DNA from 2 places in the Embleya sp. NBC_00896 genome. Region 2 is predicted to be linked to the other one. Evidence: riboswitches for the same ligand, from Rfam matches in the RefSeq annotation. Region 2 holds a riboswitch; the other holds the start of a gene.
What was found. Region 2 has a riboswitch for S-adenosylmethionine ahead of thrC (threonine synthase). Riboswitches for the same ligand answer to the same signal wherever they lie in the genome.

Region 1 (5,807 bases), 1.0 Mb from region 2:
GGCCCGCCGTCGACGTGCCGTTCGTCGAGTACCTGGAGTGCGCCACCGAGCCCGCGGTGATCGAGGCGATGGACAAGGGCGGCATCGACCTGGTGATCCTGGACGGGGAGACCGCTCCCGCCGGCGGCATGGGGGTGTGCCGTCAGCTCAAGGACGAGATCTACCACTGCCCGCCCGTGCTGACCCTGGTCGGCCGCCCGCAGGACGCGTGGCTGGCGACGTGGTGTCGCGCGGACGCGGTGGTCGCGCACCCGCTCGACCCGCGCACGCTCGCGGACGCGGCGGCGGGCCTGATGCGCGACCGAATCGCGGGGCGTCAGCCGGCCTAGGAGGCGCTGGGGCGGCGGGGCTGTCCACGGGTCGGGATAAGGCACCGGTGAGGCGAGGTGTGGTCGGTACGCTGTCGCGGACTTATCCGATGACACAGCGGGAGCGGACCATGGGTGCCTCGATCTCGGCCGACAAGAGCGGTGGCAACCCGGCGGACCGTTCCTGGCGGGACATCCTCGCGACGCTCATGCGTGGCGACGACCTGCCCGCCGACGCGACCGCGTGGGCGATGGACCACATCATGACCGGCGAGGCCACGCCGGTGCAGGTCGCCGGCTTCGTGGTCGCGCTGCGGGCCAAGGGCGAGACCGTGGACGAGGTCTCGGGCCTGGTGCAGGCGATGTACGCCCACGCGTCGACCATCGAGGTCCCCGGTCGCACGGTCGACATCGTCGGCACCGGCGGCGACCTCGCGCGGACCGTGAACATCTCGACGATGTCCGCGATCGTGGTCGCGGGCACCGGCGAGACGGTGGTCAAGCACGGCAACCGCGCGGCGTCCTCGTCGAGCGGGGCCGCCGACGTGCTCGAAGCGCTCGGCGTGGTGCTGGATCTGACGCCGGAACAGGTGGCCCGGACGGCGGCCGAGGCGGGCATCACGCTGTGCTTCGCGCAGCGCTTCCACCCGGCGCTTCGGCACGCGGCGCAGGCGCGGCGCGAGCTGGGGGTGCCGACCACGTTCAACTTCCTGGGCCCGCTCACCAACCCGGCGCGGGTGCGGTTCCACGCGATCGGGGTCGCGGACCTGCGGATGGCGCCGATCGTGGCCGGTGTGCTGGCCGATCGGGGCGCCACCGCACTGGTGTTCCGCGGCGACGACGGGCTGGACGAGCTGACCGTCACGACCACGTCGCAGGTGTGGATCGTGCGGGACGGCGACGTGCGCGAGGACCGGGTGGACCCGCGCGACCTGGGGATCGCGCTCAACGGGATCGAGACGCTGCGGGGCGGTGACGCGGCGTTCAACGCGGAGGTCGCGCGCAAGCTGCTCGCGGGCGCGCAAGGGCCGGTGCGGGACGCGGTGTTGTTGAACTCGGCCGCGGCGCTGGCCGCGCTCGGCACCGGGGAGGGGTCGCTGACCCAGCAACTGGCGACCGGGATCGAGCGGGCCGCCGAGGCGATCGACTCGGGCGCGGCGCACGCGGCGCTCGAGCGCTGGGTGGAGACGACGCGGGGGTTCGCGCGCGGGTAGGGCGCGCATCGCGGTGCCGTCCCCGATCGCCGGACGGGCTCGACGTGGCCCGCTCCCGGTTGCCCTCGAACGCCGGGCGGGCCGGGGGGAGTCGGGCGGGCTCGGGAGGGTCCGTTCGGCGATCGCGGGTGAGGTGCCGGGTGTCCAGTATGTGGAACCGATGGGTTCGTCGTTGCGCAAAGCGATCCCTCTGGTAATAATTCTGCGCAGGTCACGAGTGACAGTGGAAAGCCCCGGCTTGCTGTCCGGCAACCCTCGCTCCGCGGTGGGGTGCCCCGGGTGATGACACGGTCAGGCGTCGCAAGGCGCCCTGGCAAGCGCGGACCCCTCGTATGACGGCAGGCATCGCTCGATGCGACCCGGGGTCCTGTACCTGGGGAGCATGTGATGGCGTGAAATCTCTTTCTCGAAACGGGCAATTCGCCCATTCCGTACGCGCTGAATAGTCGCGCGTCGCTTTTCCGAGACCACATTTCACAGCGGATCGCCAGCCCTCCACTCATGTCGATGTATCGACATCGAGAGGGGCGTCGGTGGTTCGAGCCTGCCGAGGAGTTTCGCCATGACCGTCAGCACCGCTTCCGCCTCCGCCGCCTCCCCCCTCGACTGTGACGTCGCGATCGCCGCGCCGCTGCCCGTGGTCGGCCGGGACGTGCTCGTTCCGCTGGTGACCGGCGGCGAGGTCGAGTACGCCGCGCTCGACTACGGGGCGAGCGCGCCGTGTCTACAGCGGGTGTGGGACGACGTGTCCGCCTACCTGCCCTACTACGGCAGCGTGCACCGCGGCGCCGGTTACCTCTCGCAGCTGTCCACCGACCTGTACGAGCAGAGCCGCGCCACCGTCGCGGAGTTCCTCGGGCTGCGGGCGGACGACACGCTCCTGTTCACCCGCGGCACCACCGACTCGCTCAACCTGCTCGCCTCCGTACTGCCGCGCGGCACCCGGGTGTTCGTCTTCGCGACCGAGCACCACGCGGCGCTGCTGCCGTGGCGCCGGCACGCCGGGGTGACCCAGCTGGCCGCGCCGTCCTCGCCGGAGCAGGCGATCGCGACGCTCGAGGCGGCGCTGGCCGGGTCCGGCGACGGGCCGCGCCTGGTGTGCGTGACCGGCGCGTCGAACGTGACCGGCGAGATCTTCCCGGTCGCCGAGCTGGCCGAGGTCGCGCACCGGCACGGCGCGCGGATCGTGCTCGACGCCGCGCAGCTCGCGCCGCACCACCCGGTGTCGGTCGAGGACCTGGACGTCGACTGGATCGCACTGTCGGCGCACAAGCTGTACGCGCCGTTCGGATCGGGCGTGCTCGCGGGGCGGGCCGACTGGCTCGACGCCGCGGAGCCGTACCTCGCGGGCGGCGGCGCGAGCAAGGCCGTGACGCTGGACCACGTCGAGTGGAACCGCGGCGCCGCGCGGCACGAGGCGGGTTCGCCGAACGTGATCGGGGCCTACGCGCTCGCGTCGGCCTGTCGGGCGATCACCGAGGCCGGGCCGAACGCGCTGGTCGCGCGCGAGGAGGCGCTGCTGGCGCGACTGCGCGCCCGGCTCGCGGAGATCCCCGAGGTGCGGACGCTGGAGCTGTTCGGTCCGGAGTCGGCGCGCGTGGGCGTGCTGTCGTTCGTGGTCGAGGGGTGGAACAGCTCGCGGTTCGCCGCGGTGTTGTCGGCCGAATACGGAATCGGCGTGCGGGACGGGCTGTTCTGCGCGCACCCGCTGGTGCGGCACCTGCTCGGCGGACGGGCCGACCAGCCGACCGAGTGTGGGTCCCCGGACGCGCCCGAGGGTGAGCAGAACCTCAACGCGATCCGGGTCAGCTTCGGTCTGGGCACGCCCGTCGAGCACCTCGACCGGTTCGCCGCCGCCGTCCGCGAACTCGTGCGGCGGGGTGCGCGCTGGAGCTACACGGTCGACGGCGGTCGCTGCGTCCCGGACTCGGACCCCCGCGGTCCCCGCGGGCTGCCGGCCTGAGCGGCGGCCGCCCGGGAGACCTACTCCAGGCCGATGGCGAAGGCCGCTTCGAGGTCGTGGTGGGAATAGGTACGGAAGGCGATGTGGGTCGTGGTGGCCTCCACACCCGGGACCTTGTTGAGGCGACCGGGGATGACCTCGGCCAGGTCGTCGTGGGCGCGGACGCGCACCATGGCGATCAGGTCGAACTCACCGGTCACCGAGTAGACCTCGCTCACGCCCTCGATCGCGGCGATCGCCTCCGCGATCTCCGGGGTCTGGTCCACGCGCGTCTTGACCTGCACGATCGCGGTGATCACGGGGCAGTCCTCCGGCTCTCGACGACAAGGTGCCCGAGCTTAGTCGCCACGGGGCCGCCGGGCGGTGCCGGTAGCGCAACCACGCGTATCCGAAGCCGACCGCGAAGCCGACCAGATGTGCCGCGTACGCGTACACGGCGTCCCCCTCGACGCCGATGCCCCGCAGATAGAGCCCCTGCACGCCGAAGTAGCAGCCCAGGACGACCCACGCCGGGAAGCGCAGCGGGACGAAGAACAGCGCCGGCACCAGGCTCGTGACCCGGGCCCTGGGGAACAGCCACAGGTACGCGCCGAGCACGCCCGCGATCGCGCCGGACGCGCCGACCAGCGGCTGTACCGAGTCCGGCGCCGTCGCGGCGTAGCCGTAGGTCGCGACGCACCCGGTCAGCAGGTAGAAGAAGGTGAATCGGATCCGGCCCATCCGGTTCTCCACGTGCGCGCCGAACACGTACAGGAAGAGCAGGTTGCCGAACAGGTGCAGCCAACCGCCGTGCACGAACAGCGCGAACAGGGCCGACCGGACCGGGATCTTCGCGCCCGGGTCGGTGGGGGCGCAGACGACCGGTCCGCGGTCGGTGCCCACGACCCGGGACGGGTGGCCGAGCGGCCGGTTCGTCAGCAACTCTGCGGGGATCGCGCCGTGCAGACGGAAGTAGCGCGCCTCGGCGCACACCTGCTGCTCGAACGTGGCCGCGCGAGGGCCGAAGCCGGACACCGGGCCGAGCAGGAAGACCACGACGTTGATCGCGATCAGCGCGTAGGTGACCACCGGCGCTCGCGGCGTCGGGGGCCGATCGCGGACCGGAATCGCCATGCCCCGATCGTCACCCGGGGTCGGGATCGGGGCAGGGACAGTGGGCGAATGGGCGACCGACACGCCCGGGCGTCACCCGTTCGGCACGGTTTGCGGCGCCCGAGGCCGGCCGAGTGCCAGCAGATCGGACAGCTCGTGCCGGCCGCTCTCGTGCATCCGCCCGATGAACGCGCGCAGCACGTGCGCGGTGGCCCGGGCGTCGGCGAGGGCCCGGTGGGTCGGATCGGCGGGGGCCTCGAAGAACCGCGCGAGCGTGCCCAGGCGCATGTTCGGCACCGTGCCCGGCGGCAGCAGCGCGCGGGCGAGCGCGAGCGTGTCCACGACCGGGAACTCCGGCCAGGGCCGATCGCACGCGGTACTGGCGGTACGCAGGAAGCCCACGTCGAAGGGGGCGTTGTGGGCGACCAGGATGGCGCCCTCGGCGAAACGCGTGAATGCCGGCAGCACGAGCCGCAGCGGCGGCGCGTCGGCCACCAGGTCGTCGGATATCCCGGTCAGGTCGGTGATGAACTCCGGGATCGGGACGCCGGGGGAGACGAGCGTCGCGAACTCGCCCAGTCGGTCGGGGCCGCGCAGGCGCACCGCGGCGATCTCGGTGATCCGCGCCTCCTGCGGATCCAGGCCGGTCGTCTCCAGGTCGACGACCGTGAACACCTGCCGCTCGACCTCGTCGCGGGCCGCTCGGGACCCGGCCGTGGTTCGCAACTCGTGGCCCGGAACGATACTGTCCGGCGGGCGGGGACGCCGCGGCGAGTCGGCCGCCGGCAAGCCCTGACCCGCCGAACCTCGTGACCGGCAATCCCGGTGCGCGGTGCTGCTCATGTACCGGACGGTACGTTTCCGGCCTGACACGGCCGCGCCCAGGTACCTCTCGCAGCCCGGCATCATGGGTGTACGCGGACAACTCGCGATCCGGAAAAGGTTCGCAGCCAAGAACAGGAAGGGAACACGCATGTCGATCCAGGCCCCCACCGAGGACACCCGGTGGCGCTGCTCGCTGTGCGGCAACCTGACCCGTTTCGACGTCACGCGGACCACGAGGGCCGTCGAGTTCACCCACCTCGACCTCGCCGGCGCGGCGCGGGTCGAGGAGCGCGAGATCCTCTCCGACGAGATCGAGTCGGTGCGCTGCCGCTGGTGCAACGCGACCGACTCCGTCGAGCTGGTGGCGCGCCCCGACGCGAGCTGATCCCGCCGACACCGGTCGGC
Region 2 (5,807 bases):
TGTTCTTGGACAGCTCCGTACGGTCCACCCGCACGATCACCTTGCGATCGCCGACCGCCTCCCGCAGCCCGGCCAGGCGGGTGTCCACGTCGGCCCGGGAGGCGCGCTCGCGCAGGAACTCGGCGTCCGCGCCCAGGCCGTGCACGCCGATCTCGGTGACGTGGCCCGCGTGCGTGACGGTCAACGCGTCGCGGTCGACCTCCGCGCCGAGCACGTCCGCGCAGCAGTCGAGGAAGGCGAGCGCCCAGCGCTTGGTCAAGAAGCCCGCGTGGTCGGCGCCGAGCACGCCCTCCAGGACGAATCGCGCGATGTCGTCGGGCAGCAGCCGGAAGTAGTCCGGCGGCGCCCACGGGGTGTGCGAGAAGTGCCCGATCCGCAGGTCGGGCCGCAGCCGGCGGAGCATTACCGGCACCAGCGTGAGGTGGTAGTCCTGCACGACCACCTTCGCGCCCTCGGCGGCCTCCTCGGCGAGCGCGGTCGCGAACGCCTCGTTGTACGCCTCGTACGACGCCCACTCCTTGCGAAAGCGCGCGTCGAAGACCGGCTTGGAGGGGGTGTCGTACAGCAGGTGGTGGACGAACCACAGGGTCGAATTCGCTATGGCGTTGTACGCCCGCGCGAACGTCCCCGGGTCGATGTCGAGCATCCGGACGGCGAGACCGCCGGTGTCGTGACCGGCGAGATCCAGCCGGCCCGAAGGCGCCGCACGGGTGGCCGTACGGTCGGCCCCGCCGAGCGCCGAGCACACCCACACGGCACCGGTCCCCTGCCCCGCGGTCGACAGGCCGGAGACGAGGCCGCCACCGCCGCGACTCACCGAAAGCGTGCCGTCGTCCTCCAGGGAGAAGGACACGGGACCGCGATTGGAGGCGACCAGGACACCGGCGGGAGGGGGAACACTCATGTCCCGACCCTAGCCACACGTGTCGGCGCGCAAACCCGGCTCGACGGCGGCCCTGCCCGCAGCGGTGTGGCGAGTATCACGCGACCGAGTCATTACCGGGAGTAGTCGAGATGTGATTTCTCTTGGACTTCTTGCGGTTCGCATCGATCCAGGGGGAATCGAGTATGCGCAGCAAACACGGTCTCGCGGCGGCCGCCGTGACGGCCGCCGTGACACTCGCGGCGGGCGCGTCGCCGGCCGTCGCCGAGGGGGACGGCCGGTGCGACGACGGCGACGCGTGTCTGTACTACAACTCGAATACGCGCGGCGCGTGGTTCGACCACCGGAACAACGTGGCGAACTACGTCGGATACACGCTCATGCCGTCCCCGCAGGGCAGCAGCGGGGCCGGTCAGCCGGTGAAGAACAACGCCGCCTCGATCTGGAACAACGACCCCACGCACTTCGTGCACATCTACTACCACAGCAATTACCAGGGGCCGGTCCAGGACATCAAGGCGAAGAGCACGGCCAATCTGAGCGCGGCGGTGAAGAACAACAACGCCTCGGGCAGTTGGAATTCTCCGTGACGCGGCCGTCGAGAGCGCCCGCCGGCCTCGTCGTGCTGCTCGTCGCGCTGTGCGTCGGGTCGGCCGGTTGCACCGCGGCGGGCGACCGGGAAGGCGCCGGCGCCCCGGCGTCGCTCACCCCGCCGCCGATCGGGCCCATCCCGCTGCTGACCTCCGCGACCGACCTCGCGCTGCCGATCGAGGCCTACCTGCCGACGCGGGAGCAGCAGACCCGACTGGCCGCGGCCGAGCGGGTGCTGACCCGGGACTGCCTGGTCCGTCTGGGGTTCACGTACGTGCCGCCCGGGGCCGCGGACGCGGACCCGATTCTCAAATCCCGGACCGAGCGGCGCTACGGGGTGTCCGATCCGGTCGAGGCGGCCGGCTGGGGCTTCCGCCCGCCGGGGGTCGCGACGGGCAGGCCGAAACCCGTCGAACCGCCGATGAGTCGCGAGCTGAGCGTCGCGATGTTCGGCGCGGCCGCGACCGACGGGGTGCCGCCGACGGCGCCGGCGGGCAGCGCCGGGAAACCGGGGCCCGGTTGCCTGGGCGAGGCCCGGTTCGCGCTCGGCGAGGACCTCGCGCTGGACACCGAGGCACTCGCGAGCCACATCGACGTCGAGGCGTTCGAACACTCGATGGCCGATCCGCGGGTGTCGCGGGTGCTCGCGCTGTGGTCGGGCTGTATGCGCGCCAAGGGGTACGACTACCCCGATCCGTTGGCGGCCGGCGGCGACCCGAGCTGGGACACCGCGCAGCCGACCCCGCGCGAGATCGCGGCGGCGACCGCGACGGTGGCGTGCAAGACCGAGCACAACGTGGTGGGCACGTGGTTCACGGTCGACGCGGCCTACCAGCGGCAGGCGATCGAGCGCGACGCGCAGGCGCTGGCACGGGTGCGGGCGAACAACGAGACGTCCGCGCGCAAGGCCGCGGAGGTCGTCCGCGGCTGATCGGCGGCGGTCAGCGCAGCGCGTGGCGGGTGCGCTCGCGGTATTCGGGGACGGTCGCCATCGGCGGCCGCTCCCGAGCCGCGACGTCGTGCGTGCGCTGCCGGAAGCCGCCCTCGTCCCGCTCGAACTGGGTCAGCGCGGTGCTCAGCTCGACCGGGTGCGTGCCGGTGGGACCGCGTCGCAGGCGGCGCTCGACGGCCTGGAGTATCTCGGCCGACATCCGGCCCAGACCCGCCTCGTCCTGGTGGCTGTGTCGCCGCACGCCCACGTCCACCTGCGCCATCGCGTCCAGGCCGACCAGGCGCAGGGTGTCCACGAGCATCGCTGTCTCGATCCCGTAGCCGCACGGGAAGGGCAGTTGTTCGAGCAGCGAGCGACGGGCCGCGTACTCGCCGCCGAGCGGCTGGACGAAGCCCGCGAGTTCGGGCCAGTGCAGGTTGAGCAGGGGCCGCGCGACCAGCTCGGTGACCCGACCGCCGCCGGCGGGGACGATGGTGTCGCCGATCTCGAGCGGGCGGTCGTACATCGCCTTGACCAGCTGCACCGACGGGTCGGTCAGCAACGGGCCCAGGATGCCGGTCACGAAGTCGGCGGAGAAGTCCTTCAGGTCCGCGTCCACGAACGCGACCACGTCCCCGTCGGTGACCAGGAGCGAGCGCCACAGCACCTCGCCCTTGCCCCGCACGGCCGGTACGGCGGGCAGGATCTCGTCGCGGTGCACGACCCGCGCCCCCGCGTCGGCGGCGACCCGGGCGGTGTCGTCCGCGGATCCGGAGTCGACGACCACGAGCTCGTCCACGAGCGGCACGCGCTCGATCAGCTCGGTCCGGATGATCTTGACGATGTCGCCGACGGTCGCCTGCTCGTCCAACGCGGGCAGGACGACGCTGACCCGGGTGTCACGTTTGGCGTCAAGAAGCTGGTCGACGGGCCAGTCGGCGGCGACGGAAGACCGTCGCCGAAGCCAGGCACTCACCTCGGGCTGCACGTTCGAAAATCCCCTGTCGTCGGCCGACGTTCCGGCCTCGGTCGTTTCCACCCTTTATCGTCTCGCGAGGTGGACCGGATGATCGACGCGGCACCGGTTCGGTTACAGTCGTCGTCACCGGATACGACGATCGCACGTCGCGCCGGACAAACGCGGACCGGCCACCCGGCGAAGGGTGTGTCCACCGCCATAGCAGCTCATCCAGAGGGGCAGAGGGAACGGCCCGTTGAAGCCCCGGCAACCATCCGATCGTCATTCCTCGTGACGCGCTTTCGGCGCGAGCGAGTGCTGACGGATCGGACAGGTGCCAAGTCCGGCCCGTGGAAACCCACGGGTAAAGATGAGGACAGAAAGGCCCTCGCCATGGCGACACCCACCGCCACCCGCACCAGCAGCGCCACCCCCACCTCCTTCGGCCCCGCCGTCGCACTGTCGTGTCGCGAGTGCGGTCAACGCACCGGGCTCGGCCCGAAGTACGCGTGCGAGTCCTGTTTCGGACCGCTCGAGATCGCCTACGAGTTCGGCACCGTGACGCGCGAGCAGATCGAGGCGGGCCCGAACAACATCTGGCGCTACGCGCCGCTCCTGCCGGTGTCCGCGGACGTCGCGTCGCGGCCCAACCTGAACCCCGGCTTCACCAAGCTCGTCCGGGCCGAGAACCTCGGCCGCGAGCTGGGCGTCCGGAACCTGCACGTCAAGGACGACTCCGGGAACCCGACCCACTCGTTCAAGGACCGTGTGGTGGCCATCGCCGTCGAGGCCGCCCGCACCTTCGGCTTCACCACCCTCTCGTGCTCCTCGACCGGCAACCTGGCCGGCGCGGTCGGCGCCGCTGCCGCCCGCGCGGGGCTGCGCAGCTGCGTGTTCATCCCCTCCGACCTGGAGGCCGGCAAGGTCGTCACGGCGGCGGTCTACGGTGGCGAGCTGGTCGCGATCGAAGGCACGTACGACGAGGTCAACCGCTTCTGCTCGGAGCTCATCGGCGACCCGGCCGGCGAGGACTGGGGCTTCGTCAACGTGAACCTGCGGCCGTACTACGGCGAGGGCTCCAAGACGCTGGCCTACGAGATCGCCGAACAGCTCGGCTGGAAACTGCCCGAGCAGATCGTGATCCCGATCGCGTCGGGTTCTCAGCTGACCAAGATCGACAAGGGCTTCCGCGAGCTGATCGCGCTCGGCCTGGTCGAGGACGCGCCGTACCGGATCTTCGGCGCGCAGGCCACGGGCTGCTCCCCGGTGTCGGCCGCGTGGAAGGCCGGACACGACGTGATCCGCCCGGTGAAGCCGGACACCATCGCCAAGTCGCTCGCGATCGGCAACCCCGCCGACGGTCCCTACGTGCTGGACGTGTGCAAGCGCACCGGCGGCGCGGTGGAGGACGTGAACGACGTCGAGGTGGTCGAGGCGATGAAGCTGCTCGCCCGCACCGAGGGCGTCTTCGGCGAGACGGCCGGCGGTGTCACGGTCGGCTGCCTGCGGAAGCTGATCGCGTCGGGGCAGTTGGACCCGGACGCCGAGACGGTCGTGCTCAACACGGGTGACGGCCTCAAGACGTTGGACGCGGTCACGCCGACCACCGGCCCCACCGCGACCATTCGACCCACCCTTGATTCCTTCCGAAAGGCCGGCCTGGCATGAGCGTCTCCGTTCGCATCCCGACGATCCTGCGCACCTACACGGGTGGGGCGGCCGAGGTCGCGGTCGAGGGGACGACCCTCGCCGAGGTCCTCGACAGCCTGGAAAAGGACAACACCGGAATTCGCGCGCGCATCCTCGACGACGAGGGCAAGCTGCGCCGCTTTGTGAATCTCTACGTGAACGACGAGGACGTGCGCTTCGCCGACGGTCTCGCCACCGCCATCCCCGATGGCGGCAGCGTTTCGATCATCCCGGCGGTCGCCGGCGGTTGCTGACGACATAGGCCGACGGCCCGGATCTTCATCGTCCGGACCCGAAACGGAATGAAGAAATCCGCCACACGGAGCCCCGTGTGGCGGATTTCTTGGTTCCCCCGACGGTTGTGCGATACACGGGTTTACCCGGGCCCATTTCCTGCCTTTGACGGCGGCATGTCGGTAAACCCGTGGTCGGGATCACATCCGATATGTTCCGAAGATCGCATTCCTGATGAATTGAAATACGGCTTTCCTGTTGATTTGCGGAATATGAGAGCTTTATTCATCCGGGAATTCTCGTCCGATTGACCTGTTGCTCCGGGCATCCGTCCGGATACATTCAGCCGCGGTCGTAGCAGAAGGCCGGGACCTTCTGGATACGAACCCGGAGCTGCGGCGTGCAGTATCCGTGAAAGGGCCAGTAACAGGGGAGTTAGGAATGGCTCAGGGCGCCGTCAAGTGGTTCAACGCGGAGAAGGGGTACGGCTTCATCGCGGTCGACGGTGGTGCGGACGTCTT

Region 1: another riboswitch for S-adenosylmethionine. It lies ahead of OG928_RS24210 (aminotransferase class V-fold PLP-dependent enzyme); the one in region 2 lies ahead of thrC (threonine synthase).

The regions. Positions count from the first base shown of each region.
Region 1 covers NZ_CP108776.1:5,331,859-5,337,665, forward strand. Annotated here, with positions in the region: gene OG928_RS24200 (hypothetical protein) at 1-329, shown strand, start outside; gene trpD (anthranilate phosphoribosyltransferase) at 440-1,522, shown strand; SAM riboswitch class IV at 1,732-1,848, shown strand; gene OG928_RS24210 (aminotransferase class V-fold PLP-dependent enzyme) at 2,085-3,485, shown strand; gene OG928_RS24215 (Lrp/AsnC ligand binding domain-containing protein) at 3,506-3,784, opposite strand; gene OG928_RS24220 (rhomboid family intramembrane serine protease) at 3,675-4,598, opposite strand; gene OG928_RS24225 (exonuclease domain-containing protein) at 4,671-5,303, opposite strand; gene OG928_RS24230 (hypothetical protein) at 5,551-5,787, shown strand.
Region 2 covers NZ_CP108776.1:4,328,975-4,334,781, reverse strand. Annotated here, with positions in the region: gene OG928_RS19805 (trehalose-6-phosphate synthase) at 1-904, opposite strand, end outside; gene OG928_RS19800 (peptidase inhibitor family I36 protein) at 1,069-1,473, shown strand; gene OG928_RS19795 (hypothetical protein) at 1,470-2,405, shown strand; gene OG928_RS19790 (glucosyl-3-phosphoglycerate synthase) at 2,416-3,393, opposite strand; SAM riboswitch class I at 3,588-3,740, shown strand; gene thrC (threonine synthase) at 3,757-5,031, shown strand; gene OG928_RS19780 (ubiquitin-like small modifier protein 1) at 5,028-5,306, shown strand; gene OG928_RS19775 (cold-shock protein) at 5,728-5,807, shown strand, end outside.